Regions from separate parts of the Mesorhizobium sp. M0598 genome, predicted to be linked through region 1. Evidence: riboswitches for the same ligand, from Rfam matches in the RefSeq annotation. Region 1 holds a riboswitch; the other holds the start of a gene.
What was found. Region 1 has a riboswitch for cobalamin ahead of metE (5-methyltetrahydropteroyltriglutamate--homocysteine S-methyltransferase). Riboswitches for the same ligand answer to the same signal wherever they lie in the genome.

Region 2: it holds a riboswitch for cobalamin, as region 1 does, so the genes downstream of both, NKI59_RS14855 (DUF1636 family protein) here and metE (5-methyltetrahydropteroyltriglutamate--homocysteine S-methyltransferase) in region 1, are expected to answer to the same signal.

The regions. Positions count from the first base shown of each region.
Region 1 is NZ_JAMYQL010000044.1:21,502-25,709, forward strand. Features, by position in the region: gene NKI59_RS31230 (helix-turn-helix transcriptional regulator) at 1-219, shown strand, start outside; gene NKI59_RS31235 (hypothetical protein) at 537-791, opposite strand; cobalamin riboswitch at 1,347-1,547, shown strand; gene metE (5-methyltetrahydropteroyltriglutamate--homocysteine S-methyltransferase) at 1,643-3,988, shown strand; gene NKI59_RS31245 (FMN-binding negative transcriptional regulator) at 4,068-4,208, opposite strand, start outside.
Region 2 is NZ_JAMYQL010000010.1:29,772-33,979, forward strand. Features, by position in the region: gene NKI59_RS14845 (NADH-quinone oxidoreductase subunit A) at 1-244, opposite strand, end outside; gene NKI59_RS14850 (winged helix-turn-helix domain-containing protein) at 580-1,779, shown strand; cobalamin riboswitch at 1,809-2,012, shown strand; gene NKI59_RS14855 (DUF1636 family protein) at 2,051-2,485, shown strand; gene cobW (cobalamin biosynthesis protein CobW) at 2,482-3,522, shown strand; gene cobN (cobaltochelatase subunit CobN) at 3,541-4,208, shown strand, end outside.

The sequences.
Region 1 (4,208 bases):
TATGACGACGGAGAAGATGAGTGGAACTTCTTGGATGAAGAAACCGCTACGACTTTCTTCGGATTGGAAGCTGCGACCTTTGACGTTCCCCAGTGTAGTTTCGCCGAAGTGGAGGAAGAAGGTTACTACCGAGCGCGATACGCCAACCTTGATCGCGTCGCGGTGATGGAGGTTCCAAGCGACCGTTATCACAGATTGACCGCGCCCGAGGAAGCTTAGAACCATCCACGAAGGGCGCATGTTACATCTCGACCTTGCGTGGTGCGTTTTCAGTACGAGATGACGTTAAGCGTAGGTAGTGGCAGGTAAGAGTGCTCGACCAGAAGCTCAACTGCCTCCTCAATATCGCTGCCGATGTGCCGCAGGACACGTCCACGGGAGCGTGGATAGGCGTGAAGTTCCTGCACTCCACGGTCCGCTCTCCCATCGCCGGTGTGTGCCCGACGCCATCTTGTGGACGAGCTTGGCCGCCTGCACCCGGTTGTATTCCGGCTTGCGGTCCGCCTGGGCGGTCCGCCGCGATGGCTATCTCCATGTCAATCGGCGCCGAACTTTGACTGCCCGCTGCTTTTGATGAATTTGGCGAGGTCCCGCGCATAATCACTCTTGGTCTTCTCCTTGAGGCCCTGTGTCGCGAACTTGTGGTCCAGCAGGGCAAACAGGTCCAAGTCCCCTTCCGCCTGTGGCGCTGGCTTGCCCTCACCGCCCTCGGCTTCCCAATTGGGGACCGCTTCTGCGCGCTGCACCCTGGCGATTGTCCGCCCAAGACGCATCACAAGATCGAACGCCAAACCGTGCGCGTGCACGACGATTTGCCGCTCAGGCCTCATTTGGACAGGACTTGAGCTGGCCCGGTGGTTTGAGCCGGGTTACCTTGAGCCGGTGGGCTGCGAACAAGCAGTTCGAGACATTGGCCTCGATCACTTCGCAACACGCCGCTGCGCCTGGCCTCGGTGTGCTCCCCCCGAAATCGTTGTGTCATATCACCGAGGGCATCACGGCCAACAGCTTCCACATGGGCAACAGCCTCCCCATTGAGCCGAATATGGTCGCGAGCAGATCACCAACGAAGCGGTCGGAACCTCGGAGCCGAAGTTCGACGCCGAGGTGGTTCGCATGATGCGCTAAGCAGCACCACGGCGCTTGCCGGTATGTTTGCTGCCGGCAGCCGACGAACTCCTATCCTCCTGGACAAGGGCGCCGTGCGTCATTGCTTTGATTTACCGGCCGCTCAAGGCTTCCACAGTTTTCGCTTTCGAGGCGACCTTTGGAACATGCCAACGGAAATTTAACATAACGACATAAACATTTCTTTATGCGGCATTGACAAAGAAGCGAACTGCTGTAATTGTCTCCCGCGTCGTGGTTCTCCGTACGGCGCTGCCGCAGCGGAGCTAAGAGGGAAGCCGGTGCGATGCCGGCGCTGCCCCCGCAACTGTTAGCGGCGAGCCAACCCCACTCATGTCACTGAGGCGAATAGCCTTGGGAAGACGGGTAGAGGCTATGACCCCGCGAGCCAGGAGACCTGCCACGGCGAATTACGTCCACGGGCGGGGTGTCTCGGTGGCCGCTGCAGCCTGGCGTTCGTGCCGGCCTGCTAGCGCCTTCCTTGTCACCGACGCCCCAACCATCGGGGTCTGGCATGACTGTCTCTCAGCAAATTCCTGTAGCAACGCTCGGCGTGCCCCGCTTCGGTCGTCGGCGAGAACTGAAATTCGCGCTTGAAAGCTACTGGTCCGGAAAATCGTCCGCTGCCGACCTTCTCACGACCGCGAAGGCGCTCCGTGCCGCTAGCTGGGAGGAGCAGCACGATCGCGGCGTGTCGAAAATCCCGTCGAACGACTTCTCGCTCTACGACCATGTGCTCGACACCGCAGCCATGGTCGGCGCCGTTCCATCCCGTTACGGCTGGAATAGCGGCGAGGTTCCACTTGACATCTACTTCGCAATGGCGCGGGGCAACCAGGGTCAGACGGAGGATTGTCGACACGCTGGTCACCAGCAGGCGGCTCATCGGTCTGATGTAACCGCGATGGAAATGACCAAGTGGTTTGACACCAACTATCACTACATTGTGCCGGAACTCAACGATGATCAGACGTTCGCCCTCTCGTCGACGAAACCGGTCGATTACTTCATCGAGGCTAAAGCTCTCGGCGTTCACACACGCCCAGTCATCCTTGGACCGATCACCTTCCTCAAGCTGGCGAAAACGCCTGCCGAAGGATTCGATCCCATCGCGCTCCTGCCGCGGCTGCTGCCCGTCTACGAGCAACTCCTGCAGAGGCTGAAGCTGTCTGGAGCCGACTGGGTGCAGATCGATGAGCCAGCGCTTGTCCTCGATCTGAACCCGAACGAACGAGCTGCGTTCGAATTCGCCTATGGCCAGCTGTCGAAAGCCGCGCCCGAGCTGAAGATCATGCTGGCTACCTATTTCGGGCCGCTGGGAGACAATCTCGAAACCGCGGTTTCTCTGCCCCTGGCCGGGCTGCATATTGATCTCGTGCGCGCTCCCGAGCAGCTGGAAATAGTGGGGCGGCTCGCACCGAAGGATCTGGTGCTCTCGCTTGGCTTGATCGATGGCCGCAACGTCTGGCGTGCGAACCTGCCCGCCATTCTCGACCGCATCAAACCGATCGTCGCCGGCTGGCCCTTGGACCGCGTCGAGATCGCGCCTTCTTGCTCGATGCTGCATGTGCCGATCGACCTCCGCATGGAGACGGAACTCGACGCGGACATCAGGTCGTGGCTCGCCTTCGCGGCCCAGAAGACCGACGAATTGGTGTTGCTTGCCCGGGCCCTGTCCCAAGGCAGGGATGCGGTGGCAGGCGCGTTGAAAGCGTCTGCCGAGGCTGCCGCCACTCGCGTGACATCCACGAAGATCCATGACCCGCTGGTTGAGGGGCGGATCGCCAGCATTGACGACAGCATGAAGCGACGAGAGAGCGCTTTTGCCGAGCGCTCCAGAGTCCAGGCCGGCACGCTCGGGCTGCCGCCGTTCCCGACGACGACCATCGGGTCCTTCCCGCAGACGCCGCAGGTACGCAGGGCGCGGGCCGCTCATGCGAATGGCCAGCTGAGCTATGTCGACTACGAGACCTTCCTGAAGAAGGAGATCGAGGCTGCAATTCGCTGGCAGGAAGAGATCGGGCTGGACGTGCTGGTGCACGGTGAGTTCGAACGAAACGACATGGTACAGCATTTCGGCGAGCAGCTGTCCGGCTTCGCCTTCACCCAGCATGCCTGGGTGCAGAGCTATGGGTCGCGTTACGTGCGCCCCCCCATCATCTTCGGCGACGTATCGAGGCCCAATCCGATGACGCTGCGCTGGTGGCAGTTCGCCCAGTCGCTTACGGAAAACCCTGTGAAGGGAATGCTCACAGGCCCAGTGACCATTCTCAACTGGTCATTTGTTCGCGACGACGTACCCCGCTCCGAAGCATGCCGCCAGATCGCGCTCGCCATCCGCGACGAAGTGACGGATCTCGAATGGTCCGGCGCAAGGATGATCCAGATCGATGAGGCCGCGTTTCGCGAAGGACTGCCACTGCGCCAGTCTGATTGGAACGACTATCTCGACTGGGCTGTCGAATGCTTCCGGATCGCTTCAACGGGTGTAAAGGACGCGACTCAAATCCATACCCACATGTGCTATTCGGAGTTCAACGAGATCATCGACGCGATCGCTGAAATGGATGCGGATGTCATTTCGATTGAGACGTCGCGCTCGAAAATGGAACTGCTGGACGCCTTCACGAGCTCCAAATATCCGAATGAAATCGGGCCCGGAGTCTACGACATTCACTCACCACGGGTCCCGGAAGTCGGCGAGATTTCGGATCTCGTCATGCTTGCCCGCGAGCGACTGTCCGATGACCAACTGTGGGTAAACCCGGACTGTGGCCTCAAAACCCGCAAGTGGGAGGAGGTCCGCCCTGCCCTCATGAACATGGTTGCTGCAGCACGCGCGCTCCGGGAGAAAGTGTAGGCCGGAAGGTTTCCTGGTTGCTCACCATGTGGTGAGTTAGCGGCTGCCGCATGTGGGCCGTGAATGTGCCAAAACGCGATCACATCCTTTGAAATAAGTCACTCGAGCGAGAAAGTGCACTTTCCTTCGGCACGTGTACTAATCGCGCAGGAATAAAGGGAAAGTTTTCTCGCTGTGACGTGTCGAGTTCGAAGGGGATGTGATTGGCGTCGAGACCGCT
Region 2 (4,208 bases), on a different contig from region 1:
GAAACAGGAAGGCCACCTCCAGATCGAAGATGATGAACAGGATCGACACCAGGTAGAAGCGGATGTCGAATTTCATGCGGGCGTCATCGAACGAGTTGAAGCCGCACTCATAGGCCGAAAGCTTTTCCGGATCGGGGTTGCGATAGGCCACCAGGAAGGGTGCGGCGAGCAGCGCCAGCCCGACGATCAGCGCCACGCCGATGAACAGGACGATGGGCAGGTACGAACCTAAAAGTGCGTTCATGCTGCAGTTTCCGTTGGCGGCCAATCCACTCTGATTACAGCACCGGACCCACTTGCGGAAGCGTGACAGTTTAACCACTGAACCGTTTCAAGGAGGCTCTATGCTGCAACGCGGCGAGGGTTAGCGCAGCGCTTTCGGCGAAGCAAGTCAAACCTTGTTCAAATCGCGGTGCTGGACGGCATATCCGGGAAAACTGGTCCGATCCGCTCCTGTTTGATTTCCTTCACTTTTTACTCCACTTTTCTCTCCTGACATGAATGCCGCCAAAACCCTGTTAGCATGGCACGGAATCGCAGGTCATTTTCTCTGTCTAAAATCGTCCGGATGCCGCCTTCATGAAGGAAAAAATCTCGCTTGCCATGGCCCGCCGCATTGCGCTCGCGGCACAGGGATTCAATGACCCGCGCCCCACCGGCACGCCTGACCGCCGGCATCTGGCCCGCGTGCTTGCCCGTACCGGCCTGCTGCAGATCGATTCCGTCAGCGCCGTGGTGCGCGCCCACTATATGCCGCTCTATTCGCGGCTTGGCCCCTACAAGCTGGCGCTGCTCGACGACGCCGCCGTAACGCGCAAGCGCATGGTCTTCGAATATTGGGCGCACGAAGCCTCCTTCTTGCCGGTCGAGACCTATCCGCTGATGCGCTGGCGCATGCAGCGGGCCGAACGCGGCGACGAAATGTACAGCGGACTGGCCAAATGGGGCCGCGAGCACGCCGCCTATATCGAAGACATCTATCGCGAGGTCGCCGAACGAGGCCCGATCGCGGCGTCGGCTTTCGAAGGCCAGAAGGGTTCGGGCGGCTGGTGGGGCTGGAGCCATGCCAAGCACGCCTTCGAATGGCTGTTCTGGGCCGGCCGCATCACCACGGCGCATCGCCGCGGCTTCGAACGGTTCTACGATCTGCCGGAGCGCGTATTGCCGCCGGCGGTACTCGCGCTACCGGTTCCCCGTCCCGAGGATGCTCACCGCGAATTGCTGCGCATCTCGGCCCGCGCCCACGGCATCGCCACGGCAGGAGACCTGCGCGACTATTTCCGGCTCTCGCCCGCCGACATCAAGGGCCGCATCGAGGAGTTGGTCGAGGCCGGCGACCTGTTGCCGGTGAGCGTCGAAGGCTGGAACAAAACAGCCTATCTCCACAAGGACGCCCGTTTGCCGCGCAAGATCGAGGCGCGCGCCTTGCTCGCGCCGTTCGATCCTGTCGTCTTCGAACGATCGCGCACCGAGCGGTTGTTCGACTTCCACTACCGCATCGAGATCTACACGCCGGCCGAAAAGCGCCAGTATGGCTATTATGTGCTGCCATTCCTGCTCGGCGACAGCATCGTCGGGCGCGTCGACCTCAGGGCCGACCGCCCGGCCGGTGTGTTGCGCGTCCACGCCGCCTATGCGGAGCCCGGCGCCCCGCCACAAACCGCAGCCGCCCTTTTCGAGGAATTGAAGCAGATGCAGGGCTGGCTCGGCCTGGAACGCATCGAGGTGACCGCTGCCGGCGACCTCGGCCGGCCGCTCGCGGATATCGCCGCGTCATAGACGTGCGTTGACACGACTGCCTCCACAAGCCTAAATCCGTTCCAGACGGTCCCCTGCCCGCAACGGCAGGGGCCAAGAGGGAATGCGGTGCGAAATCTCGATTTCAAATCCGCGGCTGTCCCCGCAACTGTAAGCGACGAGCCTCGGCCGAAAACCACTGGGATATTCCCGGGAAGGCGGCACCCAGGCGATGACCCGCGAGCCAGGAGACCTGCCGTCTAGGACATAAGAATCCGATCGCCTGGCGGGTTTTCCGGGCAAGGAGCCTGATTTGGAACACGACAGCAGTTTTCCGGCTGAGACAGCGGATTTATTGTCCGGCCATGGTGATTCCCCGGCCGGCGTTACCGTCATCGTCTGCTCGTCCTGCCGTGACGAGACCGGTTCGGACGCTCATCCGCGCGCCGGCGAACTGCTCGCAGAGGACACGCGCCGCGCTGCTTCCAGCGAAAACATCAAAATCCGCACCGTCGAATGCCTCGGCAATTGCAAGCGCCGGCTCAGCGCGGCCATGCTGCGCGACGGCTGCTGGAGTTACGTCTTCGGTGATCTGACCACGACCAGCGGCGCCGATCTCGTCACCGGGGCAAAGCTGTTCGCCACCGCGACGGATGGGCTCATTCCATGGCGCGGCCGTCCCGATTGCCTGAAGCGCGGCCTGGTTGCCCGCATCCCTCCCCTTGACCTTTTGAAGGACCTGACATGACCGCTGCCTCCCTTTCGCGCGTTCCCTGCACCGTGGTCACCGGCTTTCTCGGCGCCGGCAAGACGACGTTGATCCGCCATTTGCTCGAAAACGCCAAAGGCAAGCGCCTGGCCATCATCGTCAACGAGTTCGGCGACATCGGCATCGACGGCGAGATCCTGAAGGGCTGCGCCATCGACACCTGCCCCGAGGAAAACATCGTCGAGCTGGCCAATGGTTGCATCTGCTGCACCGTCGCCGATGATTTCGTCCCGGCGCTGGACCAGATCCTGTCGCTGACGCCGAGGGTCGACCACATCCTGATCGAGACATCCGGCCTCGCTTTGCCCAAGCCGCTGGTCCAGGCCTTCCAGTGGCCGTCGGTGAAAAGCCGCGTGACGGTGGACGGCGTCATTGCCGTGGTCGACGGACCGGCGCTGGCTGATGGCCGCGTAGCCAACGACATGGACGCCCTGCAGGCCCAGCGCGCGCAGGACGAGACGCTCGACCATGACGATCCGGTCGAGGAAGTGTTCGAGGACCAGCTCGCCTGCGCCGACCTGATCATCCTGTCGAAGAGCGACCTGATGGACGCAGCCGGCTCGGCCCGTGCCAATGCCGTCATCGGCAAGCACATTGCGCGGGCGGTGAAGATCGTACCGACTTCGCAAGGCAAGGTCGACCCGTCGGTGCTGCTCGGCCTCGGCCTCGCCGTCGAGGACGACATCGAGAACCGCAAGACCCACCACGACGACGAGCTCGACCACGAACATGACGATTTTGACTCGTTCGTCATCGACATCGCGTCCGTGTCCAACCCGGACGAGCTCGCACAACGGGTCGCCACGGCGGCGGAGGAAGAAAACGTGTTGCGCGTCAAGGGTTTCGTCGAAGTCGGCGGCAAGCCGATGCGGCTCCTGCTGCAGGCCGTCGGTCCGCGCGTCAATCACTATTACGACCGCGCCTGGACCGCTGAAGACGACCGCCGCTCGCGCCTCGTCGTCATCGGCCTGAAAGGGCTGAACCGCCCGGCCATCGAGCGTATCCTCGCCGGCTGACCCCAGGTACGAGCCGCGATGCACATCCTCACCACCACATCCGCCTCGCTCGACGATCTCGCCGAGCCTGTCGATCTCAGGCAAACGCCTGCGGATGTCGTGGCGCTGTCCTTCACCGACAGCGACCTAGCCGGGCTGGCGGCGGCGTGGAAGGCAGATGCGCACCGCCTGCCGTCGATGCGGCTCGCCGCCTTGCGCGACCTGCGCCATCCGATGTCCGTCGACCTGTGGATCGACAGCGTCGCCCGCCACGCCAAGGTCATTCTGGTCCGCATCCTCGGCGGCTATGACTGGTGGCGCTATGGCTGCGACCAGCTCGCCGTTATCGCGCGAAATCGCGGTATCAAGCTGGCGCTCCTACCGGGCGAGAGCCACGACGAGGATTTGCGACTGATCGAAGGCTCGACGCTGCCGCGCGAGGAGTTGGACGCCCTGCTTGGCTATTTCCGCGAGGGCGGGCCGGCAAATATGACGGCGCTGGTGCAGAGGCTGGCAAGTCTCGCTGGATCGGGTGCGGCGGTAGCCGAACCTGTTAGCGTGCCAAAGGCGGGATTTTACGAGCCGGGACTGGGGGTCGTAGAACGCGGCGTCCCCCTCCCCCTCGAGGGGAGGGTCCGGCCGCAGGCGGGGGGTGGGGTCCTCTCCGAAGCGCGCCTACACAAAACGTCGCGCACTGCCGTGACGAC